DNA from 2 places in the Pseudonocardia sp. ZF1 genome. Region 2 is predicted to be linked to the other one. Evidence: riboswitches for the same ligand, from Rfam matches in the RefSeq annotation. Region 2 holds a riboswitch; the other holds the start of a gene.
What was found. Region 2 has a riboswitch for cobalamin ahead of metE (5-methyltetrahydropteroyltriglutamate--homocysteine S-methyltransferase). Riboswitches for the same ligand answer to the same signal wherever they lie in the genome.
Positions count from the first base shown of each region.

Region 1: another riboswitch for cobalamin. It lies ahead of ZF1_RS18615 (hypothetical protein); the one in region 2 lies ahead of metE (5-methyltetrahydropteroyltriglutamate--homocysteine S-methyltransferase).

Region 1 covers NZ_JAJNBY010000001.1:3,853,751-3,869,520, reverse strand. The annotation lists gene ZF1_RS18625 (MarR family winged helix-turn-helix transcriptional regulator) at 1-187, shown strand, start outside; gene ZF1_RS18620 (chloride channel protein) at 184-1,773, shown strand; cobalamin riboswitch at 1,771-1,957, shown strand; gene ZF1_RS18615 (hypothetical protein) at 1,993-2,361, shown strand; gene ZF1_RS18610 (DNA polymerase IV) at 2,381-3,841, opposite strand; gene ZF1_RS18605 (4'-phosphopantetheinyl transferase family protein) at 3,849-4,556, opposite strand; gene ZF1_RS18600 (hypothetical protein) at 4,680-4,889, opposite strand; gene ZF1_RS18595 (NAD(P)/FAD-dependent oxidoreductase) at 5,143-6,273, shown strand; gene ZF1_RS18590 (cytochrome P450 family protein) at 6,309-7,517, shown strand; gene ZF1_RS18585 (3-oxoacid CoA-transferase subunit B) at 7,605-8,231, opposite strand; gene ZF1_RS18580 (CoA transferase subunit A) at 8,234-8,977, opposite strand; gene ZF1_RS18575 (MOSC domain-containing protein) at 9,280-10,176, opposite strand; gene ZF1_RS18570 (HAD hydrolase-like protein) at 10,321-10,971, opposite strand; gene ZF1_RS18565 (lyase family protein) at 11,047-12,198, shown strand; gene ZF1_RS18560 (IclR family transcriptional regulator domain-containing protein) at 12,195-12,998, shown strand; gene ZF1_RS18555 (LLM class flavin-dependent oxidoreductase) at 13,066-14,202, shown strand; gene ZF1_RS18550 (winged helix DNA-binding domain-containing protein) at 14,219-15,280, shown strand; gene ZF1_RS18545 (PaaI family thioesterase) at 15,295-15,770, shown strand, end outside.
Region 2 covers NZ_JAJNBY010000001.1:5,166,694-5,182,463, forward strand. The annotation lists gene metE (5-methyltetrahydropteroyltriglutamate--homocysteine S-methyltransferase) at 1-1,848, opposite strand, end outside; cobalamin riboswitch at 1,976-2,184, opposite strand; gene mdo (NDMA-dependent methanol dehydrogenase) at 2,418-3,710, shown strand; gene ZF1_RS24825 (AAA family ATPase) at 3,847-5,118, shown strand; gene ZF1_RS24830 (VWA domain-containing protein) at 5,132-6,673, shown strand; gene ZF1_RS24835 (zinc-binding alcohol dehydrogenase family protein) at 6,728-7,723, opposite strand; gene ZF1_RS24840 (hypothetical protein) at 7,901-8,461, shown strand; gene mftM (mycofactocin oligosaccharide methyltransferase MftM) at 8,590-9,300, shown strand; gene ZF1_RS24850 (DUF418 domain-containing protein) at 9,254-10,390, opposite strand; gene ZF1_RS24855 (hypothetical protein) at 10,380-10,979, opposite strand; gene ZF1_RS24860 (sensor histidine kinase) at 11,090-12,430, shown strand; gene ZF1_RS24865 (response regulator) at 12,427-13,110, shown strand; gene ZF1_RS24870 (FAD binding domain-containing protein) at 13,162-13,980, opposite strand; gene ZF1_RS24875 ((2Fe-2S)-binding protein) at 13,977-14,525, opposite strand; gene ZF1_RS24880 (xanthine dehydrogenase family protein molybdopterin-binding subunit) at 14,522-15,770, opposite strand, start outside.

The sequences.
Region 1 (15,770 bases), 1.3 Mb from region 2:
GCGGGCGCTCGTCGACGAGGTCACCCGGCTGCGCCGCGCCGAGATGCACCGGCTGCTCGCGACGCTGCCCGCCGCCGAGCGCACCGCGGTCCGCGACGCGCTGCGCCGCTTCGCCGAGGCCGCGGGCGAGATCGGCGAGACCGACTGGGCCGTCGCGCCCGTGCCCGCCGAGGACGGTGCCCGGTGACCGCGGTCCGCGCGCTGCACCGCGCGCTCGTCGGCACCCGGCCGGGGCTCGTCGGCCTGGCGACGGTCATCGGGATCGGCGCCGGCATCGGGTCGGTGCTGTTCCACGAGCTGATCCTCGGTGTGACCTGGCTGGTCACCGGCCGGGAGGACTTCTCCGACGCCGGCCGGGTCGCCTCGCCGCACCTGCCCGGGCTGGGGGTCTGGTTCCTGCTCGTCGCCCCGGTGCTCGGCGGCCTGGTGTACGGCCCGCTGGTCCAGCGGTTCGCGCCGGAGGCCCGCGGGCACGGGGTGCCGGAGGTGATGCTCGCCGTCGCGCGCCGGGGCGGGCGGATCCCGGCCACCGTCGCCGCGGTGAAGGCGCTCGCGTCGGGGATCTGCATCGGCACCGGTGGCTCCGTCGGCCGGGAGGGCCCGATCGTGCAGATCGGCTCCGCGCTCGGCTCGGCCATCGGGCAGTGGCTGCGGGTGCCCGCCACCCGGCTGGTCCTGATGGTCGCCTGCGGCGCCGCGGGCGGGATCTCCGCGACGTTCGACGCCCCGATCTCCGGGGTGGTGTTCGGCCTGGAGCTGATCCTGCGGTCGTTCAGCGCCGAGGCGTTCGGCGTGCTGGTGATCAGCTCGGTGGTCGCGAACGTCGTCGCCGAGGTGATCGCCGGGGACCGCGCGATCCTGACCCTGCCGCACTTCGACCTGGGCAGCCCCGCCCAGCTGCCGCTCTACGCGCTGCTCGGGCTGCTCGCGGGGCTGCTGGGCTGGGCCTTCGCCCGCATCCTCTACGTCGTCGAGGACGCCTGCGACGCCGTCTGGCGCGGCCCGGAGTGGCTGCGCCCGGCCGTCGGCGGGCTGCTGCTCGGCGCGCTGCTGCTGGCGCTGCCCCAGATGTACGGCGTGGGCTACCCGGTGCTGGAGGCCGCGATCGGCGGCCGGTACGTCGTCGGGTTCGTGCTCCTGCTCGTCGTCGGGAAGATCCTCGCCTCCAGCCTCACGATCGGCATCGGCGGGTCCGGCGGCGTCTTCGCGCCGTCGCTGTTCGTCGGCGGCACCGCCGGGACCGCCTTCGGCTACGCCGCCGCGGCCCTGTTCCCGGCGCTCGACCTGCACCCCGGCGCGTTCGGCCTGGTCGGCATGGCGGCGGTGTTCGCGGGGGCCGCGCACGCCCCGATCACCGCGGTGCTCATCGTGTTCGAGCTCACCGGCGACTACGCCCTGATCCTGCCGCTGATGGCCGCCGTCGTCCTGGCCACCGGCCTGTCGAATCTGGTGTCGCGGGACAACATCTACACGCTCAAGCTGCTGCGACGCGGGATCGACCTCGCCGCCGACGCCCCGACCGACGAGGCGCTGCGCCGGGTCGTCGTCGCCCAGGTCATGCGGCCCGCCGACGGCACGACGCCCGACCCGGAGCTGCCCGCCCTGGACCCGGACGGCTCCGTGCACGACGTCCTCGGGGTGCTCGCCGCGCACCGGGGCGCCGCGCTGCCCGTGCGGGAGGGGCCGGACGGGCCGCTGCTCGGGACGCTGACCGAGCACGACCTGCTCGACCATCTGCGGGGAGTGGCCGGGCGGGGGACGGTTGACCGCTAACCCGGTCGCGTGATGGGCTCCGGCCGACGACGGAACAGGAAGCCGGTGCGAGTCCGGCGCGGTCCCGCCACTGTCACCGGGGAGTGCCCTCCCCACACCGGCGCCACCGCCCGCGAGGGTGGGAAGGCCGGGGAGGGCGTACCGATCCGGGAGCCAGGACACTGCCCGTCGTCGCGGATTCCCACTGATGAGGGCGCGGACCCTCGAGGAGGACATGCGATGAGCCACGACCTGGTGGTGCTCGGTACCGATCCGTCCGGCGACGCGTCCCGCACGGGGGCGCACGACCTGCTGGCCGAGGCCGGGACGGTCTTCGCCTTCCCGCAGGCCGAGTCGACCGCCCTGTTCTACGCCGAGGCGTGGCGGGTCGAGCCGGTCACACCGCGCGACGCCGTCGCCCGGATCGGGGCCTGGGCCGCCGCCGGGCCCGCCGATGCCGCGGTGCTGCTGGTCGGGGGCGACCCCGCGGGCGACGCCGCGCTCGGCGCCGTCCTCGACGGTCTGGCCCGCACCGCTCCCACGCTGCGCGTCCGGATCGCCGAGGGCAGCCGCGTCGCACCGCCGCACCGCAGCCCGCTGATCGGCTGAACCCACCCGGGGCCCGGGCTCAGCCCCGCCAGCTGCCCAGCGGGTCGGCCCGGGTGAGGTCCGGGTCGGCGGCGTCGAGCGTGCGGGTGCGGCCGGGGCCGGTGAGCGCGGTCTCGAACCGCACGGTGACCCGCCCGTGCCCGGCGCCCTGGACCCAGCCGTGGCCGTGCTCGGGGTGGGCGACGTCGTCGCCGGCGCGCCAGGGCCGGTCCGGGTCGGGTTCGCGGTCGGGCCGGTCCGGGCGGAGCGGGCCGGGCGCGTCGCCGGACTCCTCGATCGCGCCGGGCCCGGTGGCCGCGTCGTTCTCCGGAGCTGCGTCGAGCACGGTCACCCCCGCCGCGGCGGCCGGGCGGGTGGCCGCGGGCGGGGCGTCGGGGGCCGGGGCCGTCGTCCACCCGCTCTCCGACGGCACCGCGTCGAACAGCGCCAGTGGCGGCTCGTCGCCGAAGCCGGACACCGACACCCCCAGCAGCCGCACCCCGCCCTCGCCGACGGCGCCCTCGGCCAGCCGCCGGGCCACCGCGACCAGGGTCGCCAGGTCCCGGGTCCCGAAGGGGGTCGTCTCGGACCGGGTGTGGGTGGTGAAGTCCCCGGTCCGCGCCTTCACCGTGACGGTGCGGGCGGTCCGGCCGTCGGCGACCAGGCGCCGGTGCACGGCGACGCAGATCGACTCCACCGCGGTGTGCACCGCGCTCATCGCGGTCAGGTCGGCGTCGAACGTCGTCTCCGCGCTGATCTGCTTGGCCGCGCCGCGCGGGGCGACCGGACGGTCGTCGACACCGCGGGCCAGGCGGTGCAGCTCGGACCCGACGGCACCGCCCAGCACCCCGGCGACCTCGCGGGCGTCCATCGCGGCGAGCTGTCCGATCGTCTCGATCCCGATCTTCCGCAGCGCCTCGCCGGAGACCGGCCCGATGCCCCACAGCGACCGCACCGGGAGCGGGTCGAGCACGGCGGCCTGCTCGGCGTGGGCGATCACCCGCAACCCGTCCGGCTTGGCCAGCTCGGAGGCGATCTTCGCGACCTGCTTGCCCGACCCGGCACCCACCGAGGCGGGCAGCCCGGTGCGCTCGCGCACCGCGCCGCGCAGCCGGGTGCCCCACTCCCGCACCCGGTCCGGGGAGGCCCCCACGAGGTCGGGCGGCTCCACGAACGCCTCGTCGACCGACACCGGCTCGAGCACCGGGGAGAACTCGCCGAGGACGGCCATGACCTCCTCGGACAGCGCCTTGTACAGCGAGAACCGGGGCGGCAGGACGGTCGCGTGCGGGCAGCGCCGCCGCGCCTGCCCCATCGGCATCGCCGAGCGGGCCCCGAACACCCGCGCCTGGTAGCTCGCCCCCGCGACGACGCCGCGCGGTCCCGCGCCGCCGACCAGGACCGGCCGGTCGGCCAGGGTGGGCCGGGTCAGCTGCTCGACGGAGGCGAAGAACGCGTCCATGTCGAGATGCAGCACCCAGCGGTCGGCCGCCGCGGTCACCTCACCATCACCCGTGCATCGTGCCCCGGCGCACCGACAGGACCGCGTCGCCGTCGGCGACGGTGACGACCGGGGCCACCGGTCCCGCCCCGGCGACGGCGCCCGGGTGGTCGTCGAGGCCGGTGGCGACGTCGGCCACCCACCAGCTCCCGCCGGTGCCGGTCCAGTCCAGCACCCGGGCCGGGGCGTGCGGCGGGGACAGCGTGATCGCGTCCATCGGGCTCGACAGGCCCTCGCCGGTGGCCTTGAGCAGCGCCTCCTTGCGGGTCCAGGTGACCAGGAACCCGGTGCCGTCGGGCGTGCCCGCGGCGAGCTCGGCGGGGGAGAGGGCGTGCCGGACGAGGCCGTCGAGGCCGGACAGCGGGCGGTGCGCCTCGACGTCGACGCCGACCGGGCCGGTCCCGACCGCGACGCCGACCAGCGCGCCGGAGTGGGTCAGCGAGAAGCCGGGGTCGTCGCCGCGCCCGGCCAGGCGCGGCTTGCCGTGCGGCTCCCCGCAGCGACAGGTCCGGTCCAGGACGAGCGCGGCGGGGTCGGTGTCGAGCCGCTCGGCGAGCACGAGCCGGGCCAGGGCGTGCGCGGCGAGGTAGCGGGCGCGGTCCTCGTGCCTGCGCAGTGCGAGGAGCCGCTCGCGTTCATGGGCGTCCAGCAGCGCGACGAGGTCGGCGCGGTCGCCGGGATCGGCCGGGGCGGCCCACCAGACGGTGACGGTCACGGCGTCCAGCCTTCCACGTCGCCCCCGCGCCGGGCCGCACCGCCGGGAGTGATCACGGATCGGGCACGCGGAGGGTCGCCCGCCGACGTCCCCGGTGCCCGATCGGTGATCGTGCCCGTGCCCTCAGCCGCTGCGGCGGGCGGCGAAGTCCGTGCGGACGTGGGCCGGGCGGGCCTGCGGGGCCGGCCCCGCCGTGCGCGGTGCCGGCGGGCCGCCCGGGGCGCCGGACCGGCCGCGCCTCGCCGCGCGACGCTCGGCGCGGTTGGCGGGGGTGGGCGCCCCGGCGGGACCGGTGTCGGCGGTGGGGACAGGGGTGTGTCGGGTCGTGGGCATACGACCTCCTCGGAGCATCGGGTCGGACTCGGACCGGGTGCGGAGGGCCGGTGACGCGCGGGGACGCCGGAAGGGCCGCACGAGGGCGGCGACGGTTCCGGGCCCGGTGGACGTCACGGGCCAGCGGCGGAGCGCGGAGGTCGACTCCGCGGGCCACTCAGAGGAACCGGATGAGCATGGCGGCGACGCTACGACGACCGCCCGGGCCGGGGCCACCGGTTTTCCCCGGGGCCGCCGACCTATCGTCGCGGGCATGGAGACGGCGGACGTGCTGGTGGTCGGCGGCGGCATCGCCGGGGTGTCGGTCGCGTGGGAGCTGGCCGCGCACGCCCGCGTCGTGCTGACCGAGGCCGAGCAGGACCTGCCGGTCCACGCCACCGCCCGCTCGGCCGCCACCTACATCCCCGGTCACGGTTCCGGCCCGTTCCGCGCGCTGATCGACGCCTCCGGGCCGCGGTTCGCCGCGCTGCCCGAGCAGCTCGGCACGCCGCCGCTGCTGTCCCCGCGCCCGGTCCTGCACCTCGCCGACGACGAGCAGGCCGCCGACCGCCTCGCCACGACGCTGCGCGAGCAGCACGGCGAGCCCGGCGCCCCGGTCGCCCTGGACCCCGCGCAGGCGTGGCGCCGCGCGCCGGTGCTGCGCCGCGCCCCGCGTGCGGCCGCGTGGACCGCCGGTGCCTGCGACGTCGACACCGCGGCCCTGCACGACGGCTACCGGCGCGGGCTGCGCGCCCGCGGTGGCACCGTGCTGCGCGGCGCCCGGGTGGCCGCGCTGGACCGGGACGGCTCCGGCTGGAGCGCGACGACGACCGGCGGGCACCGGGTGCGGGCGGGAGTGGTCGTCGACGCGGCCGGGGCCTGGGCCGACGCGGTGGCGGCGCTGGCCGGCGTACCCGGCGCCGGGCTGACCCCGTACCGGCGCACGATCGCCGCCTGCCCGGTCGGCGACCCGTCGGTGCTCACCGTCGACGGTGCCGTCCTGCCGATGATCGCCGACGCGGCCGAGCGCTGGTACCTCAAGGCCGAGGCGGACGTCGTGCTGGTCTCCCCGGCCGACGAGACCCCGGCCGCGCCGGGCGACGCGCGGCCCGACGAGCTCGACGTCGCCCTCGCCCTGGACCGGGTGGGCTCGGCGACCACGCTCGGGCTGCGGTCGGTCCGGACCGCGTGGGCGGGGCTGCGGACCTTCGCCCCCGACCGCGCCCCGGTGCTGGGCGCGCGACCGGAGCACCCGGGGTTCTTCTTCGTCGCGGGGCAGGGCGGGTCGGGCATCGAGTCCGCCCCGGCACTCGCGGCGCTGGCCGCGTCGGTCGTCCTGGGCCACCCGGCCCCGGCCGACGTCGAGCTCGACCCGGCTGTGTGCTCGGTCACACGGCTGATGTAAGCGGACGCTTACCCATGGCTGGCACCATGGTCCCCATGGCGCTGACCACCACCGGCACCGAGACGCACGACCTGTTCTCGGGCGACTTCTGGACCGACCCGCACCCCGCCTACGCGGCCCTGCGCACCGAGGAGCCGGTGCGCGAGCTCGCGCTGCCGGACGGGAAGGCGTGGCTGATCAGCCGCTACGCCGACGTCCGTGCGGCGTTCGTCGACCCGCGGCTGAGCAAGGACTGGCGCTGGACGCTCCCCGCCGACCAGCGCGAGGGCCAGCCGGCCGCGCCGATCCCGATGATGATCCTGATGGACCCGCCGGACCACACCCGGCTGCGCAAGCTCGTCGGTCGCTCGTTCACCGTGCGGCGGATGAACGACCTGCAGCCCCGGGTCGAGGAGATCACCCAGGAGCTGCTCGACGCGCTGCCCGCCGAGGGCCCCGTCGACCTCATGCGCCAGTACGCGTTCCTCGTCCCGGTGCTGGTCATCTGCGAGCTGCTGGGGGTGCCCGCCGAGGACCGCGACATGTTCTCGGCGTGGTCGTCGGTGATGGTCGACGACTCCCCGCAGGAGGAGAAGTTCGCCGCGATGGGCAGCCTGAACGGCTACCTCGCCGAGCTGATCGAACGCAAGCGCACCGAGCCCGACGACGCCCTGCTGTCCGGCCTGCTCGCGGTCAGCGACGCCGACGGCGACCGCCTCTCGTCCGAGGAGCTCGTCGCGATGGCGACGCTGCTGCTCATCGCCGGGCACGAGACCACGGTCAACCTGATCGGCAACGGCGTGCTCGCCCTGCTGACCCACCCCGAGCAGCGCGCCCGGCTGCAGGCCGACCCGTCGCTGATCACCTCGGCGGTGGAGGAGTTCCTGCGCTTCGAGTCCCCGGTCTCCAACGCCCCGATGCGGTTCGCCAGCGAGGACGTCGAGTACTCCGGGGTGACCATCCCGGCCGGGTCGACCGTCATGCTCGGCCTCGCCGCGGCGAACCGGGACCCGGAGTGGCTGGAGGACCCGGAGCGGCTCGACATCACCCGGGACTCGTCGTCGGGGGTGTTCTTCGGCCACGGCATCCACTTCTGTCTGGGCGCCCAGCTCGCCCGCACCGAGGGGCGGGTGGCCATCGGCAAGCTCATCGCCCAGCGGCCGGACCTGGCGCTGGCCGTCGGCCCGTCCGAGCTCGTGTACCGCGAGTCGACGCTGGTCCGGGGCCTGTCCCGGCTGCCGGTCACGCCGGGCGAGCCCGCCTGAGGGTGCCGTCGTCGGGCGCGACCGAGGGGGGTGCGCCCGGCGGGCGGTGTCGGACCGGCGGGGCGGCCGTCGGCGCAGCGGGCGGTGTCAGCGCAGCGGGGCGCCGGTCTTCTCCCGCACCTCGTCGGCGCCGACTCCGGGCGCGGTCTCGACCAGCTCGAGCCCGTCCGGCGTCACGTCGATGACCGCCAGGTCGGTGACGATCTTCGTGACGCAGCCCAGGCCGGTGATCGGCAGCGAGCACCGCTCGACGATCTTGGGGGACCCGTCCTTGGAGACGTGGTCCATCATCACGATCACCGAGCGCGCGCCGTGGACGAGGTCCATCGCCCCGCCCATCCCCTTGATCATCTTGCCGGGGATCGCCCAGTTCGCGAGGTCGCCGTTCGCGGCGACCTCCATCCCGCCTAGGACGGCGACGTCGAGCTTCCCGGCCCGGATCTGGCCGAAGCTCTCCGCGGAGCCGAAGAAGGCGGCGCCGTCGGCGACGGTGACGGTCTCCTTGCCGGCGTTGATGAGGTCGGCGTCGACCTCCTCGTCGGTGGGGTAGGGGCCGACGCCGAGGATCCCGTTCTCCGAGTGCAGGACGACCGTCCGGCCCTCGGGGATGTGTCCGGGCACCAGGGTCGGCATGCCGATGCCGAGGTTGACGTACGCGCCGTCGGGCAGCTCGGCCGCGACCCGGGCGGCCATCTCGTCACGGTTGAGGGCCATGGTCAACGCACCGTCCTGAACTCGACCGGCTTCTCGACGCCGGGGACGTGCAGCACGCGGTGCACGTGGATGCCGGGGGTGTGCACCGCGTCGGGGTCGATCTCCCCGGGCTCGACCAGGTGCTCGACCTGGGCGATCGTGGTCCGCCCGGCCGCGGCGCAGTCCGGGTTGAAGTTGCGCGCCGCGCGCCGGAACACCAGGTTTCCGTGCCGGTCGCCCTTCCAGGCGTGGACCAGCGCGAAGTCCGGGGTGAGGGCGCGCTCGAGGACGTAGGTCACGCCGTCGAACTCGCGGGTCTCCTTCGCCGGGGACTCGACGGCGACCGAGCCGTCGGACGCGTAGCGCCAGGGCAGCCCGCCCTCGGCGACCAGCGTCCCGACCCCGGCCGGGGTGTAGAACGCCGGGATGCCCGCGCCGCCGGCCCGCAGCCGCTCGGCGAGCGTGCCCTGCGGGGTCAGCTCCAGCTCCAGCTCACCGGCCAGGTACTGGCGGGCGAACTCCTTGTTGTTGCCGACGTAGGAGCCGATCGTCCGCCGGATGCGCCCGGCGGCGAGCAGGGTGCCGAGGCCGAAGCCGTCGACGCCCAGGTTGTTCGAGATCGTCTCCAGGTCCGTCGCGCCCTGCTCCAGCAGTGCCGCGATCAGCACCGTCGGAACCCCGGACATGCCGAACCCGCCGACCGCGAGCGACGCCCCGTCGCCGATGTCGGCGACCGCGTCCGCGGCGGATGCCACCACCTTGTCCATCACGCACCTCCGTCGCCGGCGAGGGTACGCGGTGTACGACAGACGCACAAGCGTTCGCCCTGCGAACACCGTCCGACGGGTCGGGACCCACCCTCCGCGCGCCGAGGTGCAGCTCGGGGGTGTCCGAGAGGCCGACCGGGAGCTCTGAACTGCATCCCGGTGACGTTCCAGGGGCGGGGGTGCCCTCTCACGGTGTCGAGATGCAGCTCAGCGGGCCCGAGGGTGCCCCGCACCCCGCTGAGCTGCATCTCGGCGACCGCCGCCGTCGCGGCGCACCGTCGGCGGGGCGGGCGCGGCGTGGGTCAGGCGGGGGCGGTGTGCGGGTCCCCGACGGCGATCTCCCCGCCTGCGGCGACCTCGGCGTAGACCCCGGCGCACGCCCAGACCCCGCCGACCTGCGGGATCTCGATGCGGTTGTTCTTCGCGATCGTCCGCAGGGTGTCCGGGTCGTCGGACAGGTCGCCCTGGGGGAGCGTGGTCATGACACAGCGCATGGTGGCGAAGGAGAACGTGATCCGGGCGTCGTCGCCCAGGGCGCTGGTGCTGCCGGGCCAGTCGTTCTCGACGAAGCCCGTCCCCTCGTCGCGCAGCACGATGTTGGGGCGGTAGCGGAGCGGGTCGAAGGTCGCGTCCGGGTTCAGCTCCCGGAGCCGGTCCAGCGTCGACTCGGTGAGCACGTGCAGCGACGACAGGTCGAAGAACGTGCCCGGCGCCCCGAACGCGGAGATGTCGAACCGGCTGATGACCTCGCCGGAGTCTTCGTGCCGGGTCGTCGTGTCCTCGATGAGCTTCCGCGGCGCGAGCTGCTGCGGGGTGAGGCCCTCGATGTCGGGCCACAGCTCCTCGAAGTAGCTCCCCTCCGGCGGGACCGAGATCAGCGAGACGTCGCGGCCCAGCGCCGCGGAGAGCGCGGTGTCGAGGCCCTCGTCGTCGCTGCGCAGCACCGAGCCGTCCGGGAAGGTGATCTCCACCGGCGGGGTGGGCTCCCCGACGACCGGCTCGGCCACGAACCGCGCGGAGAAGCTCAGCAGGCCCAGCCAGCGCTTGGGCACCTTGGCGCTGGCGATGATGCCGGTCCCGTTGTCGAGCACCGCGTAGGCGCGGTCGCCGAGCAGCCCCCGTTCGGTGATGGTGGCCCGGGTCAGGGACTCCCCGAGCATCGACTTGACCGGATAGCGGTAGAGCGCGGCGACCGTCATGTCCGGTGTATATCGGCCCGTCCGTTCGACGTGCACGGCCCGAACGGACGGGCCCGCGGGAGCGGTCCTCAGCTGAGGACGCGGCTCCGGTCGGCGGCCGCAGATGCGCGGCCTCCGGCGCCCGGTTCACCCGGACGTCGCAGCTCAGCGGCCGAGCAGTGCCGCCCGCAGCTCGTCGGCGGTGGCGTACACCGTCGTGGCGCCCGCGGCCTCCAGCTCGCCCGGCTCGGCGTAGCCCCAGCCCGCTCCGGCACAACGGAGGCCGTGCTCGGCGGCGCCCTCGACGTCGTGCAGCCGGTCGCCGACCATCAGCGGCTCGTCCGCGCCCGCGGGGGACCCGAGCCGGCGCAGCGCCTCGGCGACGACGGCGCCCTTGGTCGGCCGGTCCGCGGCGCGGGTGTCACCGACGATCTCGGTGAACAGGTCGGTCCAGCCGTGGTGGGCGAGGATCTTGCGGGCCGAGGTCTCGCCCTTGCTGGTGGCCAGGGCCATCGTCACGCCGGCCGCGGACAGGGCACGCAGCAGCTCCGCGACGCCGGGGTAGGGCGTGCAGTCCAGGCAGCCGTCCTCGTCGCCGTAGAGGCGCCGGTACACCGGCAGCACGGCGGCGGTGCCCTCGTCGCCGAGGATCGGGGGCAGGCTGCGGTAGAGCGGCGGGCCGAGCAGGTGCGTGCCGAGCGCGGACTCGGGGACGTCCAGGCCCACCTCGTCGATCGCGCGGCGCATCGAGCCGAGGATGCCGGGGGCGGAGTCGACGAGGGTGCCGTCGAGGTCGAGCAGGATGTGGGTCAGCACGTCGGGTCATTCTGCCTCCCGGGAGACCCGGCCGTCCCTTCTCCCTGAACGGTCGCAGGTCGTACACTTGTACGCATGGCGAACACACTGCTCGGGCCGCTGTCCGGCACCGACCGGGTCGACGGTCTGCTCGACGACGGCGCGTGGATCGCCGCCCTGCTGGAGGTCGAACTGGCGCTGTCGGCGGTCGCCGCCGAGCAGGGCGCGGTCACCGAGCACGACGCCGACGCGGTGGAACGCGCCGTCGCCGCCGTCGCGGGCGTCGACCCGCACGCGCTGGCCGCCGAGTCGGTCGAGGGCGGCAACCCGGTGATCCCGCTGGTCAAGCGGCTCAAGGCGGCCGCGGCGCGGATCCAGCCCGGCGCCGAGCGCGCGGTGCACCCGGGCGCCACCAGCCAGGACGTCATGGACACCGCGCTGATGCTGCTCACCCGACGGGCCGGGCACCGCGTCGTCGCCGACCTCACCGCCTGCGCCGACGCCGCGGCCGCGCTCGCCGCCACCCACCGCGACACCCCATGCGCCGCCCGCACCCTCGGCCAGCAGGCGCTGCCCACCACCTTCGGCCTCGTCGCCGCCACCTGGTGCACCGGGCTGGACCGGGCCCGCACCGGCCTCGACCGGGTGCTCACCGCGCTGCCGGTCTCCTACGGCGGCGCCGCGGGCACCCTCGCGGCCGTCCACCCGTTCGGCCCGGCCGTCGCCGACGCGCTGGCCGCGCGGCTCGGCCTCGCCCCGCAGGGCGTGCCGTGGCACACCGAACGCAGCCGTATCGGCGAGCTCGCCGGGGCGCTCGGCGTCGCCGCCGGGGCCTGCGCCAAGCCCGCGGGCGACGTCGTGCTGCTGTCCGCCACCGAGCTCGGCGAGGTGTCGGAGTCCGCGCCGGGGGACTCGTCGTCGATGCCGCACAAGCGCAACCCGGCCGCGGCCGTCACCGCCCGTGGCGCCGCGAAGCGCGCCCCCGGCCTGGTCGCGACGCTGCTCGCCGGCGCCGAGCAGGAGTTCCAGCGTGCCGCCGGCGCCTGGCACGCGGAATGGGAGACTCTCGTCGCGCTGCTGCGGGTCACCGCGGGCGCCGCGGCCCGGTTGCGGGTGAGCCTGGAGGGGCTGCAGGTGCACCCCGAGGCGATGGCCCGCAACCTCGACCTCGCCGCGGGCGCCCAGGGCCACGGCACCGGGCACGCCGCCGACCTGGTCGACACCGTCCTCGCCGGGCGGGCGGCGTGAGCACCCCGGAGGACGTGGGCGCCCCGCGCACCGAGCAGGTCCGCTCGCTGGCCCGGGGGCTGGCCGTCATCCGGTCCTTCGACGCGCAGCGCCCGCAGCAGACCCTCGCCGACGTCGCCCGTGCCACCGGGCTCACCCGCGCCGCGGCGCGCCGGTTCCTGCTCACCCTGGCCGAGGAGGGCTACGTCCGCACCGACGGCAGGCTGTTCACCCTCACCCCGCGGGTGCTCGAGCTCGGCTGGTCCTACCTGTCCGCGATGGGCCTGCCCGAGATCGCGGCCCCGCACCTGGAGCGCCTGGTCGCCACGGTGCGCGAGTCCGCGTCGGTGTCGGTCCTCGACGGCGACCCGCACACCGGCTACGACGTCGTCTACGTCGCCCGCGTCCCCACCTCGCGGATCATGACCGTCACCATCACCATCGGGACCCGCTTCCCGGCCTGGGCGACGTCGATGGGCCGCGTCCTGCTCGCCGCGCTCCCGCCCGCGACCCTCGACTCCTACCTCGGCGCGCTGGAGCCCGCGGCACTGACCGCGCACACCGTCTCGACGCCCGGGCAGCTGCGCACCGAGCTGGACCGGGTCCGCGCCGACGGGCACTGCGTCGTCGACCAGGAGCTGGAGGCCGGGCTGCGCTCGGTCGCGGTGCCCGTCCACGACCGCGCCGGGAGGGTCGTCGCGGCCGCGAACGTCTCCACCCACGCCTCCCGCAACGACGCCGACGGCCTGCGCGCCGACATCCTGCCCGAGCTGCGCGCCTGCGCCGCCGCGATCGAGGCGGACCTGCGCGCCGCCGGGTGACCGGGAACAGACCGCGCCCGCGGTGGGTTGGCCCTCCCAGGAGCTGATCACGAGCGACGGAGGCACGGTGAGCGGACGTCTGCACCTGGCGGTCGAACTCGGAGCGGCGGGGCGTCACCCCGGCGCGTGGCGGCTCGGCGGCGCCGACCCGGCCCGGCTGTTCACCGCCCCGTACCACCTGGACCTGGCCCGCACCGCGGCGCGCGGCGGCCTCGACCTCGTCGCGCTGCCCGACTCGCTGCAGCCGCCCGGGGCCGACCCGGCCGCACTGCCCGGCACCCTCGACGCCGTCGCCGTCGCCGCGCGGGTCGCGCCCGCCGTCCCCGGTATCGGGATCGTGCCGACGGTGACGGTCACCCACACTGAGCCGTTCCACCTGTCCAAGGCCGTCGCCACCCTGGACTTCGTGTCCACCGGGCGGGCCGGCTGGCAGCCCGACGTGTCGCGCACGCAGGCCGAGGCCGACCTGTTCGGCCGTGCGCGCGCCGACCGCGATGCGGCCTCGCTCTGGCGGGAGGCCGGCGAGGCGATCGAGGTCGCCGCCCGGCTGTGGGACTCCTGGGAGGACGACGCCGAGATCCGCGACGCCGCCACCGGCCGCTTCGTCGACCGCGACCGGCTCCACCACATCGACTTCACCGGCGAGTTCTTCTCCGTGACCGGACCGTCGATCACCCCGCGCCCGCCGCAGGGGCAGCCCCTGACCGTGCTGCGCGGCGACGAGACCGAGGCGCTGGCGACCGTGGGCCGCTACGCCGACGTCGTCCGGGTCGCGGCCGACACGGTCGCCGGTGCCGCCGAGGCCCGGGACCGGGTGCGTGCCGCCGTCGCCGACGCCGGGCGCCACCCCGACCAGGTCACCGTGCTGCTCGACGTCGAGACCCTGCTGGGCGACGACGCCGCCGCGCGGCTGCGCGAGCTCGACGCACTCGCCCCCGCCGACGCCGACACCGTCCCGGCGACGCTGCGCCACGTCGGCGACCCGGCCGCGCTCGCCGCCCTGCTGCGCGACGCCGCCGAGGAGCGCGCCGCCGACGGGTTCGTCCTTGTCCCGCTGGCGCTGCCGTCCGGGGTGGACGAGATCGTCGACGGCCTGCTGCCCGCACTCGGCGACGCCTGGACGCCCGCCCCCTACGACGGCACCCTGCGCGACCGCTTCGGGCTCGCCCGCCCCGCGGACCGGTACACCCCGACGGCGGGCTGACCGGCACACTCGCCGGGTGCGCGTCCTCACCGCCGACGACCGGCTGCGGGCCCTGCTCGCCCGCCAGCTCCTCACCGGGCGAGCCGCCCTGACGGTGCCGCGCGCCCTGGAGCGCATCGGTGGGCTGCAGACCCAGCACGCCCCGTCGGGCTACCTCGGGCTCTGGTCGCGGCTCATCGGCTTCGAGCGGTCCGCACTGACCGCGATGCTGCACGACGGACGCGTCGTACAGGCCTGGGCGATGCGCTCGACCATCCACATGCTCAGCCGCCGCGACCACCGGGTGTTCACCGCCGCCGTCCGCGCCGAGCAGCGCGCGGACTGGCTGCGGCTGTCCCGCGACGTCACCGACGCCGACATGACCGCCGCCGCACGCGTCGTCGGCGGGCTGCTGGCCGACGGGCCGCGCCGGCACGCCGAGATCACCGCCGCACTCGCCGACGCGGGCCTGCCCGCGGGCGTCTTCCCCGGCGTGCAGCACTGGGTCGGGCTCGTGCGGATCCCGCCCGCCGGCACCTGGGCGACCCCGCGCGCCCACGTCTACGGCCTCGCCGCGCCCGGCCCGGAGCCCGGCCCCGCCGCGGCACGGGCCGCGCTGGCCCGCCGCTACCTGCGGGCCTTCGGGCCCGCGTCCGCGCCGGACGTCGCGCGGTTCGCGGGCTGGCCGGTCCGCGTCGCCCGCGCAGCCCTGGCGGGGGAGGACCTGCGCCCGTTCGCCGCCGAGGACGGCACCACGCTGCTCGACGTGCCGCGCGCCCCGCTGCCCGGGCCCGGCGCCCCGCTGCCGGTGCGTTTCCTCGGCCCCTACGACGCGGTGCTGCTGCTCGGGCACGCCGCGGCCACCGGGATCGTGCCCGCCGAGCACCGCCACCACGTGTTCGCCACGACCCGGCCCCGCTCGGCGCCGGTGTTCCTGCTGCACGGCCGGGTCGCCGGCACCTGGGAGCACCGCGACGGCCGCGTCGCCACCACCCCGTTCACCCCGCTCGACGCCGCCGACCGGCGCGCCGTCGACGACGAGGCCGAGCTGCTCACCGCCTGGTACCGGGACCCGGGGCCGGGAGCGTCCCCGGGGTGACGCACGATGGGATCATGACCGGCACGACGCAGCCGAAGCCGACCAGGCCCGCACCGGGCACCCGGGAGCGGCTGCGGCGCGCGCCGGTCGAGTCGGGTCTCGGGATGGCTCCCGACCCGTCGTCGACCCCGGAGCGCGTGGTGGTGCGCGCCCCGCTGCACGACGGCGTCCGCACCGCCGACGGCCGGGTCCTCCCGGTGCTCCCGGCGCTGCTGGCCGACGCGGGCCTCGGCTACCTCGTCTTCTCCACGGCGCGGCTCACCGGAGGCGCGCCCACCGTCGACCTGCGCCTGGACGCGGCCGGGGTCCCCGCACCGGACGCGCGGTGGCTGCGCGCCGAGCTGACGCTGCTGCACCTCGACGACGAGGTCGGCGTCGGCCGGGCCGAGATGCGCGACGACACCGGGGTCGCCGTCGCGCACGTCGTCGCCACCTTCGCGCTGACCGGTGCCCCCGCGGGCCCCGGCGGGCTCGCGACCGCGCCCGCGAC
Region 2 (15,770 bases):
CAGCGCGGGCTCGTCGACCTGGATGATCCGGATCCCGGCGGCCTCCAGGTCTCCTACCTCGTCGCGCAGGGCCAGCCCCACCTGCCGGGCGGTGTCACCCAGCGGCTGGTCGTCACGCACGAACGACCAGGCCAGGATCGTCACCGGGCCGGTCAGCATCCCCTTGACCAGCGCGTCGGACAGCGACTGGGCGAACCGCGCCCACTCCACCGTGATCGGCCGGGGCCGGGACACGTCCGAGTGCAGGATCGGCGGGCGTACGCACCGCGAGCCGTAGGACTGCACCCAGCCGTGCTCGGTGGTGGCGAAGCCGTCGAGGTGCTCGGCGAAGTACTGGACCATGTCGTTGCGCTCGGGCTCACCGTGCACCAGGACGTCGAGCCCGATGTCCTCCTGCAGCCGCACCACGCGGACGATCTCCTGGCGCATCCGCTCGGTGTAGGTGCCGGTGTCGATCGTGCCGGAGCGGTGCGCGGCCCGGTCGCGCCGGATCTGCGCGGTCTGCGGGAAGGAGCCGATCGTCGTCGTGGGGACGACGGGCAGGCCGAGCGCCTCGCGCTGGACCTTCGCCCGGACGTCGCCGGGACCGCGCCGGTAGTGGTCGGGGCCGAGCGCGTCGAGCCGGGACCGCACCCGCTCGTCGCGGCGCGCGGTGGCGGCGACCCGCTCCCGGACGGCCCGTGCGGCGTCGAGCTCCGCCGCGACCGCGTCGGGTCCCTCGCGCAGGGCCCGCCCGAGCAGCACGACCTCGGTGACCTTCTGCCGGGCGAACGCCAGCATGTCGACGACGTCGCCGGGCAGAGCCGTCTCCGCGGTCAGGTCGTAGGGGACGTGCAGTAACGAGCACGACGTCGAGACCTCGACCCGCCCCGCGACGCCGACCAGCCGCTGCGCCGTCGCCAGTGCCCGGTCCAGGTCGGTGCGCCACACGTTGCGCCCGTCGACGACGCCGGCCAGCACCACCTTCCGGTCCAGCCCCGGGACCGCCGGGTCTCCCACATCGAGGGCGTCCAGGTCGGTGGCCCCCGCGACGAGGTCGAGCGCCAGCCCCTCGACGGCCGTGGCGGCGAGCGCGGGCAGGGCGGGTCCCAGCTCCCCGAAGTACGACGCGACGAGGATCTTGGGCCGCCGGGTCGCCGAGGCGAGCCGGTCGTAGGCCCGGCGCAGCGCCGCGACCTCCTGCGGCGTCCGGTCGGCGGCGAAGGCGGGCTCGTCGAGCTGCACCCACTCCGCGCCCGCCTCGGCGAGCTCGGCGAGCAGGTCGCGGTAGACCTCGACGAGCGGCCCGAGCAGGTGCAGCGGGCGGAAGCCCTCCGGTGCACCGTCGGCCGGCTTGGACAGCAGCAGGAAGGTCACCGGCCCGACCAGCACCGGACGGGTGGTGATCCCGCAGCGCAGGGCCTCGCGGAACTCGTCGAGGGCCTTGCGGCTGCCCGGCGCGAGCCGGGTGTCCGGGCCGACCTCGGGGACCAGGTAGTGGTAGTTCGTGTCGAACCACTTGGTCATCTCGCAGGCCGGGGCGCCGGTGCGGCCGCGGGCCATCGCGAACAGCCGCTCCAGCGGGTCGGCGACGCCGGCGAAGCGCTCCGGCACAGCCCCGACCGCCAGCGCGGTGTCTCCGACGTGGTCGTAGAACGAGAACGTGTTGCCCGGCACCGAGCCGAGCCCGGCGTCACGCAGCCCGGTCCAGGTGTCGCGGCGCAGCCCGGCGGCGACGTCGTGCAGTGCGGACGCATCGGTCCGCCCGGCCCAGTACGACTCGGTCGCCCGCTTGAGCTCCCGGTCCGGTCCGATCCGGGGGTACCCCAGGACGGTGCTGCCGATGGTGCTGCTGGAAGGAATGCTCACGGCCCTCTCTCCTCGCGAGTGCGGTGGAGGACCCGTCGCCGGCACGGGGCGCCTGCGACCGCCGGGCACGACGGTGCCCGGTCGTCCGCCCGGTCCTCCCGCGAGGCCACGGATCCGCGCACGCCGGACGGCGCACGCACCGGCGGCAGGTCTTCGGACTCACGGGCGCACTGCGCACACCTACTGGCCGTCGCTTCCCGGGATCACTCCCAGTGCTGTTGACGGCGGTCGTTCCCGTTCACCGCTGCGGGGCAGTCCCGGATTCCCACCGGGTTCCCTCTTGCCTCGTGACGCCCCGTCGTCGGGCCGGCACGAACCGTCGGCGAGCCGACAGTACCCCGGACCGGCCGGACAGACTGTTGCCGAGCGATCCCTGTTGCCATACATTGGCATTACTGTCACACCCTCCCCGGCGGCCGGGTCGAGGGCGACCTCACCCTGTGCCCCTCCGTTCGGAGGGGGAACCTGCCCGGTCTCCCGAGGGGTAATGGCGATCACCCCTGTGCCCGCGGCCACAGGGGTCATAGCGTGCGGTCTCGACCCATCCACCTGCCTCAGAAAGGGCTGACATGCAGGTAGACGAGCTGCTCAAGCCGTTCCCCATCAAGGAGTTCCACCCGTTCCCCCGTGCGCTCATGGGTCCGGGGTCGCACGAGCTCATCGGCCCGGAGGCCCTGAAGCTGGGCTTCAAGAAGACCCTGGTCATGACGTCGGGCCTGCGGGGCACCGACATCGTCCACAAGATCGTCGAGTCGATGAAGTACCACGGCCTCGAGGTCGTGCTGTACGACAAGGTCGAGTCGAACCCCAAGGACTACAACGTCATGGACGCTGTGGGCCTCTACCAGCAGAACAACTGCGACTCGTTCGTCTCCATCGGCGGCGGCTCCTCGCACGACGCCTGCAAGGGCGCGCGCATCTCGGTCGCGCACGACGGCCGCAACGTCAACGAGTTCGAGGGCTTCAACAAGTCCGAGAACCCGGCCAACCCGCCGCACATCGCGGTCTCCACCACGGCCGGCACCGGCTCGGAGACCTCGTGGGCCTACGTCATCACCGACACCACGACCGACCCCGACAACCCGCACAAGTACGTCGCGTTCGACGACGCCTCGGTCACCACCCTGGCGATCGACGACCCGGTGCTCTACTACGACTGCCCGATCGACTACACCGCGCAGTGCGGGTTCGACGTGCTCGCGCACGCCTCGGAGCCCTACGTCTCGCGGCTGGACTTCCAGCCGTCGCTGGGCAACGCGCTGCACGCGATCAAGCTGACCTCGCAGAACCTGCGCAAGGCCGTCTGGAACGGCCAGGAGCTCTCCGGCCGCGAGGGCATGATGTACGCGCAGTACATCGCCGCCCAGGCGTTCAACTCCGGTGGCCTCGGCATCATCCACTCGATCAGCCACGCGGTGTCGGCGTTCTACGACACCCACCACGGCCTGAACAACGCCATCGCGCTGCCCCGCGTGTGGGCGTTCAACATGCCCGTCGTGTACGAGCGCTTCGCCGACATCGCCGAGGCGATGGGGGTCGACACCCGCGGCATGACCAAGCCGCAGGCCGCCGACGCCGCGCTCGCCGCCTCCATCCGGCTGCTGCGCGACGTGGGCATCCCGGAGAAGTTCGCCGACGTCAAGCAGGACACCTACTCGAAGAACCGGCTGGGCACCGGCCCGACCAAGTTCTACGAGAACGCGCCCACCATCGTCGGTGACGCGGCCGACGTCGACCGGATCACCAACCACGTCCTCGGCGACGCCTGCACCCCGGGCAACCCGAAGGAGTGCACGTTCGAGACCGTCCGCCCGGTCGTCGACCACTCCATCAACGGTGACCTGGACGACCTGCTGACCTGATCCGCAGGTCAGTACGTCCACCGTCGCACCAGCGGGCCCAGCCATCCGAGGTGATACTCGGGTGGGTGGGCCCGCTGGCTGCGGCCCCGCTCTTCTCCGCACCAGAGCCGGTGCGGCCCGCGAAGGAGATATCCGCGTGTCCGAGGCTGTCGTCCCCACTGTGACCGAGGCGGCGGACGCCGTCGCCTCGACCGGTCCGTTCGAGTCCGTCGACCAGGTGATCGAGACCCTGCGGGAGCAGGGCTACATCGCCGACACCCGCCTGGCCACGACGGTGTTCCTGCTGACCCGGCTGGACAAGCCGCTGCTGCTGGAGGGGCCCGCCGGGGTCGGCAAGACCGAGCTGGCGAAGATGCTCGCCGTCGCCACCGGGCGCCGGCTGCTGCGCCTGCAGTGCTACGAGGGCCAGGACGAGACCAAGGCCCTGTACGAGTGGGACTACGGCAAGCAGCTCATGTACACCCAGATCCTCCGCGAGAAGATCGGGCAGCTCGTCGAGGACGCCCCCGACCTCGCCTCCGCGGTCGACCGCATCGGGTCCCAGGAGAGCGTGTTCTTCTCCGAGCGCTTCCTCGCGCCGCGCCCGCTGCTGGAGGCCATCCGCTCCGAACAGCCCGTCGTGCTGCTGATCGACGAGGTCGACCGCGCCGACGAGGCCCTGGAGGCCGTCCTGCTGGAGACCCTGGGCGAGTTCCAGATCTCCGTGCCCGAGATCGGCACCTTCGTCGCCGAGCAGCGCCCGTACGTGCTGCTGACCTCGAACAACACCCGCGACCTCGCCGCCGCGCTCAAGCGCCGCTGCCTGCACCTGTTCCTCGACTACCCGTCGGCCTCCCGCGAGCTGGAGATCGTCAAGTCGAAGAAGACCGGGCTGTCGGACCAGCTGGCCGAGGAGCTCGTCAACGTCGTGCGCGGGCTGCGCGAGCTGGAGCTGCGCAAGTCGCCCTCGATCTCGGAGACCATCGACTGGGCGCGCACGCTGGCCGTCCTGGGGGTCGACGAGCTGAGCTCGCAGATCCTGTCCGACACCGTCTCGGTCGTCGTCAAGTACGACAAGGACGTCAAGAAGGCGCTGGACGCGCTGCCGAACCTGGTCGACCCGAACGCGGTCGTCGCCGAGCAGGGCCACGGACACGGGCACGGCCACGGACACGGACACGACGGCGACCACAGCCACGACGAGCCCGCGCCGCGCGCCGCGCGCACCCCGAGCGCCCGCGACGACGACCCGGACGACGGTGACATCGACGGCCGCGCCAAGCGGGCCGCGAAGGACCAGGCCGGCCGGCACGGCGGCATCTACGGCGGCCTGCCGGGCGGCGTCGCCCCGCCGCCGTCGGCGGTCCGGAAGGTCTCGCCCGGCCAGGGCTCCCGGTCCTTCGGCGGCTCCCGCAAGCGCCCGGTCTGATCGGGGCGTCGGCGTGGAAGCGAGCATCCACCGTTTCGTCCGGCTCCTGCGGATCCGGGCGGTGCGCATCTCGGTGTCCGAGGCACTCGACGCGATGGCCTGCGCCGCCCAGCCCGGGGTGCTGTCCGACAAGGCGGTGCTCAAGGAGGCGCTGCGCATCGCGCTGATCAAGGACCGGCGTGACGAGTCGACCTTCGACGAGGTCTTCGACCTGTTCTTCGCCCTGGTCAGGGTGGGCGAGGCGGACACCGGCCACGGGCACGGCCACGGCCACGGCGATCTGTCCGACGACACCCCACTGGAGAACTTCACGCTGTCCGAGGAGCCGTCGGAGACCCCGCAGGAGGGGCACGACCACGGCTCACCGGTCGACATCAAGGAGTTCTTCGACCCGGAGGACCTGGCCGAGCAGTACAATCTGCACCAGGAGGCCAACAAGATCGACATGGCCTCGATGACGGACGAGATCGTGCTCTCCAAGGAGCAGGCGGGCGACGTCACCGACGGCCAGCGCGTGCAGATCGAGACCGACCGGTTCTCCGGCGGCGGTCAACCCGGCGACATCTCCCAGCAGCAGGGCACCAAGGTCGACGCCGACCTGTCGGTCGCCCAGCAGGACGCGCTGCTGGGCTGGCTGAACTCCGAGGAGGACCGGCTGTCGGAGGAGGAGCAGGGCACCGAGGACGACGCCGCTGCGCTGCGCCGGCGCCTCACCGGGGTGCTCGACAACCTCCCGGAGCTGCTCAAGGCGCACCTGGAGAAGCTGCTCGCGATCGAGCAGCGGATCGTCGAGGGCCACGACGACGCCGAACGCGTCGCCGAGGTCGACCGGGCGAGCGAGACCGAGCGCATGCAGCTGGAGGACTCGTTGCGGCGGCTGGCCAAGTCGCTGCACGGTGCGCTCACGCACCGCAGACGGGTCTCGCCGCGGGGCCGGATCGACTCGGCCCGCACCATGCGCAAGAACATGCGCTACGACGGCGTCCCGTTCTCCCCGGTCACCGTGCAGCGCCAGGAGGACAAGCCGCGCCTGGTGGTGCTGGCCGACGTCTCGCTGTCGGTCCGGGCCACCGCGCGGTTCACCCTGCACCTGGTGCACGGGCTGCAGGACCTGTTCGGCCAGGTGCGCTCGTTCGCGTTCGTGGCCGACCTCGTCGAGGTGACCGACCTGTTCGCCGACCACCCCGTCGAGCACGCCCTCGGTCTGATCTTCGGGGGCGACCAGCTCGACGTCGACGCCAACTCCAACTACGGCCTGGCCTTCGGCCAGTTCCTGGAGGACCACGGCTCGGCGGTCACCCGCCGGACCACGGTCCTGGTGCTCGGCGACGGCCGCGGGAACGGCAACGACCCCAACATGGAGGCGTTCGTCGAGATCACCCGGCGGGCCCGGGAGACGATCTGGCTGACCCCGGAGCCGCGGTACTCGTGGGGGCTCGGCCGCTGCGACCTGCCCGCCTACGCCGAGTACTGCGACCGCGTCCGCGTGGTCCGGGACCTGTCCGGTTTCGAGGCGACCACGAACGAGATGGCCGGCGAGCTGATCGGCCGCTGACCCCGCCGGTGGGTGGTGCCGGTGTCCGCACCGGGGCCACCCGCCGGGGTCCACCTACCGCTCGACCACGATCTTCCCGACGGTGCCGCCGGACTCGATGAGCCGGTGCGCCTCCCGCAGCGACGCCGCGGTCAGCCCCTGCAGGCGCCGCGTCTCGGTGGTCCGCAGCTCCCCGGCGTCCACGAGCCGGGACACCTCGTCCAGGATCTCCCGCTGCACCGTCGAGCCCGGTTCCGACAGCGGCCGGGTGAACATCAGCTCCCAGTGCCAGGCCTGCGACTTCGTCTTCAGCGGGAGCGTGTCCAGGCCCTCCGGCTCGTCGATGGCGACGACGATCCCGCGCGGGGTCATCAGCTCCGCGTAGGCCTCGACGTTGCCCGCCGACACCGGCGAGAACACGTACTGCACGCCGTCCGGGGCGACCTCGCGCACCGTGCCGACGAGGTCGTGGTGGTCGGCGACCGCGTGCGCACCCATCTGCCGCGCCCAGTCCGCGGACTCCGTGCGGGAGGCGGTGCCGACCAGCGTCAGCCCGGTGCGCCGGCCGAGCTGCAGGACCATCGACCCGACCCCGCCCGCGGCGGACACGACGAGCAGCGTCCCGGTGGTGTCGGCGGTGACGCGCAGGTGGTCGTGCAGGCACTCCCACGCGGTGATCGAGGTCAGCGGCAGCGCGGCCGCGGCGGCGAAGTCCAGGGTCGACGGCTTGCGCCCGACGATGCGGGAGTCGACGAGCTGGCGGTGGGCGTTGCTGCCGGGCCGGTCGATCGCGCCGGCGTAGTAGACCTCGTCGCCGGGGGCGTACCCCTGCACCCGGTCGCCCACCTCGACGACGACGCCCGCGGCGTCGAAGCCGAGGACCTTCGGCCCGTCGGCCGCGTCGAACGACGAGCGGACCTTGCCGTCCACCGGGTTCACCGAGACGGCGCGGACGTCGACGAGCAGGTCGTGCGGGCCGGGCGCACCGACCTCGATCTCGGCGTCGACGAGGCACTCGGGGTCGTCGACGGGCAGCGGTCGGGGCGCCACGACGGCGGGTACGGAAGCCATGACCGGACACTATCCGCCCCACCGGGCCGCCGCCCGACGCATCGATGCCCCCGGCTGGGCCGATCGGCCGATTTCGTGCCGCCGCAGGGGCGGCCCGGAGTACGATCGGGCGTCCCCTTCGGGAAGGAGGGCCGGATGTCGGACGGTGGCGGAGCGGTCCTCCGGATCGTCGGTCGCGTGTGCACCGCGCTGTGGGGCTACACGCCGGGGGTGATCCCGGCGATGGTCACCATGATGGGCAGCGGGCCCGCGCTGCGCTGGTTCGCGGCCAACTTCCCGCGCTTCCTGGTCACCCTGCGCGTGCTGGGCCCCGTACGCACCCACCTCGCCGGGCTCACGATCTCCCTGGTGAACGGGTGCACGTACTGCGCCTACGGTCGTGCGCACGCCCTGGAGCTGATCCACCTGCGCGACCGGGACCTGCTGTTCCCGCTCGATGCCCGCACCCTCGAGAGCTGGAACGGGCTGTCCCGCCGCGAGATCGGGCTGCGGCTGCGCGGTGTGCTCGAGGAGGCCGGGATGCACGCCGAGGTGATCTGGGTGAACCGCACCCTGGCCCTGCTCGACGGCGCCCCGCCCGTCGACGCCGACGAGCGCCGCATCGCCCACCTGTGCCGGATGGTCGGCACCATGAACGCGATCGCCGTCGCCGCGGGGACGACCCCGGACGGCGCCCACGACCCGGTCAACAAGGACGCCGCACTGAAGGCCCGGCTGCTCGCCGCCCAGGGCGCCTGAGCATCCCGGACCGGCACCGGAGCCCGCCCCCACCGTCCGGACGGGGAGGGACCCGGCCGTCGGACGTGGTGCGGCGTGCCCGCGACCGCCTAGCGTGGAGCGGGCCCCCGCACGCACAGGAGCGATCCATGATCGGAACCGACCGGCTCTCCAACGACCTCGCCGGCTGGCTGGACCGCACCCTGGTGCAGCCCGGGATCCTGCCGGCCGAGCGTTTCGAGGAGGCGTTCGTCGCCTGCGTCGCGAGCGCCGCGAAGGACCCCGACCTCCCGGACGACGCGTGGCTCGCCTTCTACCGCAACACCCTCGACGCGCTGGCCGGTGAGCCCGAGCCCGGCGGCACCAACGCCGAGATGGCGCCGGTGCACGCCCGCGCCCGCTCCCTCGTGCTGGGCGAGGAGGTGCTGGAGCTCGGCTGCTGCTTCGGCTTCCTGTCGCTGCAGCTGGCCCGCGACGGCCATCGCGTCACCGCCACCGACCTGACCGGAGGCACCGTCGAGCTGCTGACCCGGATGGCGCCGCAGCTCGGCGCCGACGTCGAGACCCACGTCGCCGACGCGCGTGCCGTCGCCCTGCCCGACGGCTGCGCGGACACCGTGTTCGCCGTGCACCTCGTCGAGCACCTGTCCGAGTCCGACGGCGACGAGGTCGTCGTCGAGATGCTGCGCCTGGCCCGGCGACGGGTGGTCGTCGCCGTCCCGTTCGAGAACGAGCCGAACCCCGCCTGGGGTCACGTCCGGGTCTTCGACGAGCGCGTCCTGACCCGGATCGGGGAGCGCACCGGCCATCCGTTCACGGTGTCCGAGCACCACGGCGGCTGGCTGGTGATCGACCTCTGAGCAGGGCCTGGGTGAGTGCCTCCAGCGGCCCGCGGTCGTGGCGGCGCAGCCACCACCCCGCCGCCGCGGCCGACCCGGCGACGACGAGGACCCACATCCCGACCACCGCCCCGGTCCGCAGCGGCGCCGCGACACCGGCGAGCGCCCCGGCCACGCCGAGCCCCCAGGCGCCGAACAGCACCGCGGCCACGACGTTCTGGCCGACGTAGCAGCTCATCGCGGTCCGGCCGAGCGCGATGAGCCCGCACCGCACCGGACCGGCCGGGCCGCGCAGCCGGGCCAGGACCTCCGGGACCAGGCCGAGCAGCCCCAGCGCGACCAGCGGGGCGACCAGGTAGCGCTCGACGAGGAACCACGGGTCACCGCCCAGCGTGGTGAGCACCGTGAGCAGCGCGCCGGCCACCCCGGTGCCGATCATCCGTCGGCGCAGGGTGGTCGCACCGGCGTCGAACAGCCCGGCGCGCAGCAGCGCGGACCCGGCCAGGAACAGCACCACCGCCGACGGGACGATCAGCGCCAGCTCGACCCGGTACAGCAGCGGGTCGGCCAGCCGTGCGGCCACCTGCCCGGTCCAGGTCGCCGGGTACGGCGGGAGCGGCACGTCTGCGCCGGTGCTCCCGGCCGTCGCGACGGTCGCACCGCCCACCAGCAGCACCGTGACCGCCCCGGCGACGCAGGCGGCCGCCACCCGCACCCGCGCCGACCGCCCCACCAGCCACGCGACGAGCACCGAGGCGGTCGCGTAGCCCATCAGCACGTCGAACTCGAAGACCAGCACGTAGTGCAGCAGTCCCTCGGTGAACAGGATCGCGGCGCGGGCGAGGTGGCGGCCCGGCCACCGCAGGCCGCGGCGCACCGCCGAGCGGTACTGCAGCTCCATCCCGATCCCGAACAGCAGCGTGAGCAGCGCGAGGAACTTCCCGTTCGCGACGGCGCGGAGCGCGGTGTCGAGCCACCAGCCCCCGGCGAACCCGGCGAACACCGCGCCCGGCCCGCGCGGGTCGGCGAACACCCAGACGTTCGTCGCGAAGGTCCCGGCGATCGCGAGGCCACGGAGCACGTCCGGGGCGGCGAGGCGGTCACCGGACACCGGTGCGCTCCCGGTCCCCGCTGCCGGGGAAGACGGTCGCCCACAGCGGCCCCACGACGAACCAGATCCCGGCGGCCAGCGACGCCGTCGCGAGCCAGGACCACATCGGGTCCTCCGGCCAGGCGCCCGGCGCCGGGAACGTGCGGCCGCCGGCCACCGACAGCAGGACCAGCACCGCCGCCGTGACCACCCAGGCGGCGACGACCTTGCGGTACTCGCGCCACTCGTACCGCGTCCGGGCGACCCCGCCCCGGGGCGGGCGCACCGGTGCCGGGCCGCCCGCGAAGCGGTGGGCGCCCCGGACGTCGGCCCACCGCACCAGCGAGTGCCCGAACGCGACGGTGATCCCGAGGTAGAGCGCGGCCAGCCCGTGCACCCGCGACGGTGCGCCGCCGGTCGCGAGGTCCACCGTCGAGGCGGTGACCAGCACGAGGTCCATCAGCGGCACCCCCAGCAGCAGCACCGCCCCCAGGCCCCGGCGGCGCAGCACGTAGCGCGCCCCCAGCCCGGCCGGCAGGAACACCCAGAACCCGATCTCGGCACCGACGATCAGCCACAGCAGCGGCTCGGCGAACAAGGACTCCCCCATGGCCGGTGATCGTGCCGACCCGGCCGCGGTGACGCGTCCGGCGTGCGACCGATCCGCGCGTACCACCTTCGACGGACGCCGCGCGGGCGCCGGGCGTGCTGGGATGGGGTGTGATCACGTACCTGGTGAACCGCGACGGCGGCGCACCCTCGGTGCTGCGGGACGCCGGTACCGGCGTGGTGTGGTTCGTGGTCGGGCTGCTGCTGATCTGGGCACTGCCCGACGCGGGGATCGCCTGGTGGGGCGCGGACACCGGGGCGACGACGGCGTCGCTGCTGGTCATGGGGCTGGGCTGCGCCGCGTCGGCGGTGCGCCGGATCGGGGTGCCCGCCGGCCTGCTGGTCGGCACGGCGGCCCTGGTCGCGGGCCCCGTCCTGGGCGGCCGCACCGAGATCGGGACGGTGCTCGTGTTCACCGACCTGCTCTACTGCGCCGTGGTGTTCCCGCCACGGCGCACCGCGCGTGCGGTGGCCGTCGCCGCCGGTGGGGTCGCCACCGTCCTCGGTGTCGCCGCGCTGCTCGTGGCGGGCACCCGCACCGGCACCTACGCCGTGCTCAACCTGACGCTGGTGGTCGGGCTCCCGCTGGTCTGGGGGCTGGAGGTGCGCCGGTTCCGGGACCTGGCGGCCGTCGAGGGGGAACGGGCCGTCGCGGCGGAGCGGACGGCGGCCCGGGAGCGGGACGCCGCCGTCGCCGCGGAACGTGCCCGGATGGCCCGCGACCTGCACGACGTCGTCGCCGGGCGGCTGTCGGCGATCGCGCTGCAGTCCGAGGCGGCACTGCAGCCCGGCGCCGACCCCGCGCTGGTCCGGCGGGTGCTGGGGACGGTGCGGTCCTCCGGCGTCGCCGCGCTCGGGGAGATGCGCACGATGATCGGGCTGCTGCGCGACGGCGACACCACCGACCCGCCCGGGGCGCCCGCCCGGCTGTCCGAGGTCGACACCCTGCTCGACGAGGCCCGCGCCGCCGGCCTGTCCCCCGCCCTCGACGACGGTCGCGGCGCGGCCCCGCTGCCCGCCCCGGTCGACCTCGCCGGGTACCGGATCGTGCAGGAGTCGCTGACCAACGCGGCGAAGCACGCGCCCGGCTCGGACGTGACGGTGCGCCTCGCCGTCACCCCCGGCACCCCCGGCATCCCGCGCCGAGTGGCACACCAGGCACGCGGCCCGGCCCCGTCCGGGTCCGTGGTGTGCCACTCGACGAGCCGGCTGCTCGTCGAGGTGCGCAACGGCCCCGGCCGGCGTCCCGCGGCGGGCCCGGGGCTGCACGGCGGCACCGGGCTCGACGGGCTGCGCGAGCGCGCCCGGGCCGTCGGCGGCACCCTGCACGCGGGCCCCGACCACGACGGCTGGCTGGTCCGGGCCGACCTGCCCCTGGGCCCGGCACCGGCCTCGGACCCGACCCTGGACATCCGCACCGGCACCGGCACCGGCGAGGAGGTGGGGCGGTGACCATCCGGGTGGTCGTCGCCGACGACCAGGAGGCCGTCCGCACCGGGCTGGTGCTGATCCTCGGCTCGGCACCGGACATCGACGTCGTCGCCGAGGTCGCCGACGGGCTCGCCGCGGTGCGGGCCGCCGCCGAGCACCGGCCCGACGTGGTGCTGATGGACATCCGGATGCCCGGCATCGACGGCATCGAGGCCACCCGGCGGATCACCGGGAGCAGGCCCACCGGAACGGGCGCCGGCACCGCGGCAGGGGCCACGCAGGTCCTGGTCCTGACCACGTTCGACCTCGACGAGCTCGTCGACGGCGCGCTCGCGGCGGGTGCCGGCGGGTTCCTGCTCAAGTCGGTCGACGCGGCCCGGCTCACCGACGGGGTCCGGGCCGTCGCCCGCGGCGAGGGCGTGCTGGCGCCGGAGGTGACCCGGCGGGTGATCCGCCGCTACGCGGGGGCGCCGCGGCCGTCGTCGGTGCCGGGGCTGGAGAGGCTCACCGCACGCGAGACCGACGTGCTCGCCGGGCTGGGCCGCGGGCTCTCGAACGCGGAGCTGTCCGCGGAGCTAATGATCTCGGAGGGGACGACAAAGACGCACGTCTCGCGCGTCCTCGCGAAGCTGGGCCTGCGCTCCCGCACCCAGGCCGCGATCGCCGCCCAGGAGGCGGGGCTGGTCCGTCCCGGGCCCTGACACGACCACGGCCCGCGCCCCGGGGAGGGACGCGGGCCGCGGGTGCGCGGGTCAGCGCGCGCCGTGCGCGGTCTCCAGGGCGCGGCGGGTCAGCACCTGCACCAGGTGGGTGCGGTAGGCGACCGACCCGTGGGTGTCGGCAGGCGGCTCGGCACCCTCGGCGGCCAGCGCGGCCGCCTCGGCGACCGACTTCCCGTCCTTCAGCGCCTGCTCCGTCGCGGTCGCCCGCAACGACGTCGACCCCATGTTGACCAGGCCGATGCGGTCGTCGGACACGGCGACGGCGACGATCGCCCAGTCGTTGCTGCGACGGGTGAACTTCTCGTACGCCCAGCCCTTGTCCCCGCAGCGCGGGATCCGGATCTCGACGATCAGCTCGTCGGGCTCGCGGACCGTGGTGAACACGCCGGTGTAGAACTCGCCGATCGGCACGGTCCGCTTCCCGCGCGGCCCCTGCAGGACGACGGTGGCATCCAGCGCGAGCAGCGCGGCGGGCAGGTCCGCGGCCGGGTCGGCGTGGGCGACGGTGCCGCCCAGCGTGCCCCGGGCCCGGATCTGCGGGTCGCCGACGGTGCGGGCGACGGCCCCGAGCAGCGGGACCTCCTTCGCGACCTCGGCCGAGTCGACCACGTCGCGGTGCTTGGTCGCCGCACCGACGGCGAGCTCGTCGCCCTCGACGCGGATGTAGCTCAGCTCCGGCAGCCGGCCGATGTCGATCAGGAACTCCGGCGCGCCGAGGCGCACCTTCATGACCGGGATCAGGGAGTGGCCGCCGGCCAGGACGCTGGCGTCCTCGCCCTTCTCGGCGAGCAGCGCGATGGCGTCGTCGAGGGTGTCGGGGCGGGCGTAGTCGAATGCGAGGGGGATCATGCGCCGGCCTCCCCACGGGAGAAGGCGGGCGCGGTGCGCAGCGCGTCGGACTCGGCCTCGGCCTTCTGCGCGGCGTCCGGGTCCTTGCCCGCGGCGACGAGCACGGCGCGCACGATGTTGTGGTAACCGGTGCAGCGGCAGAGGTTGCCCTCCAGGCCCTCACGGACCTTCCGCTCGTCCAGGTCGTCGTCGTGGCTGATCAACGACACCGCGGACATGACCATGCCCGGGGTGCAGAAGCCGCACTGCAGCCCGTGCTCGGACCGGAACGCCGCGGTGACCGGGTGCTCGGGGCGGCCCTCGGACGCGCCGTCGAGCCCCTCCATGGTGGTGACCGACTGCTGGTCGGCCTGCACCGACAGCACGGTGCACGACTTGACCGCGTCACCGTCGAGCAGCACGGTGCACGCACCGCAGGACGTGGTGTCGCAGCCGATGTTGGTGGCCTTCAGCCCGACGGTCTCCCGCAGGTAGTGCGCGAGCAGCTGGCGGGGCTCCACGTCGGCGCTGGTGGGCTCACCGTTGACGGTGATCTCGACCTTCACTTGGAGGCCTCCTGGATGGCTTCCCAGACCCGCATCGGGGTCAGGGGCATGTCGATGTGCGTGACGCCGAGGTGGGACAGGGCGTCGATGACCGCGCTCTGGGTGGCGGGGGTGGAGCCGATCGTCCCGGCCTCGCCGATGCCCTTGTAGCCCATCGGGTTGACCGGAGTCGGGGTCGTCATCTCGACCAGGTCGAAGCTGGGCAGCTCGGCCGCCGACGGGATGCCGTAGTCGGCGAAGGTCCCGGTGAGCGGCTGGCCCTCCTCGTCGTACATGACCTCCTCGAGCAGCGCCTGCGCGATGCCCTGGGCGATCCCGCCGTGCCGCTGCCCGTCGCAGAGCAGCGGGTTGAGGATGGGACCCGCGTCGTCGACGGCGATGATCTTCTCGACCGTCACCTTGCCGGACTCGGTGTCGACCTCGACGACGCAGACGTGCGCGCCGAACGGGAAGGTCGGCTTCTTGCCGTCCCAGGTGGTGTCGACCTTGAGCTGCTCGGCGGCCGCCAGCTCCGCCAGGGTCACCGACTTCGCGCCGGGGACGCCCTTGACGGTGATCGCGGCGTTCGCCGGGTCGAGCTCCAGGTCGTCGACACCCGCCTCGAGCAGCTCGGCCGCGCGCTGCTTGGCCAGGTCGATCAGCTCGGCCGAGGCCTGGTGCACCGCGACGCCGCCGGTCTGCAGCGACCGCGACCCCATGGTGCCGCCGCCGCGCGGGACGAGGTCGGTGTCGCCGTGCTTGACGGTGATCTTCTCGATCGGGACGCCGAGCTGGTCGGACGCGAGCATCGCCCACGCCGTCGCGTGCCCCTGGCCGTGCGGGGAGGTGCCGGTCAGCACCGTCACCGAGCCGTCGGGGTGGACCTCGACCGAGGCGTCCTCGGCGAACGCGCCACCACCGGTGATCTCGACGTAGGAGGACACGCCGATGCCGATCTGGCGGGCGTCGCCGGACTCGCGGCGGGCCTTCTGCTCGGCGCGCAGCCGGTCGTAGCCGGCGTTCTCCAGGGCGAGGTCGATCGCCTTGGCGTACTCGCCGGAGTCGTACTCCACCCCGCCCTTGGTCTGGAACGGGAACCGGTCCGGGGCGACGACGTTGAGCTTGCGGACCTCGGCCGGGTCCTTGCCGATCTCGGCCGCGAACAGGTCCATCGCACGCTCGATCGCGGCGGTCGCCTCGGGGCGGCCGGCGCCGCGGTAGGCGGCGACCGAAGTCGTGTTGGTGACGACGGCCTTCGCGCGGGAG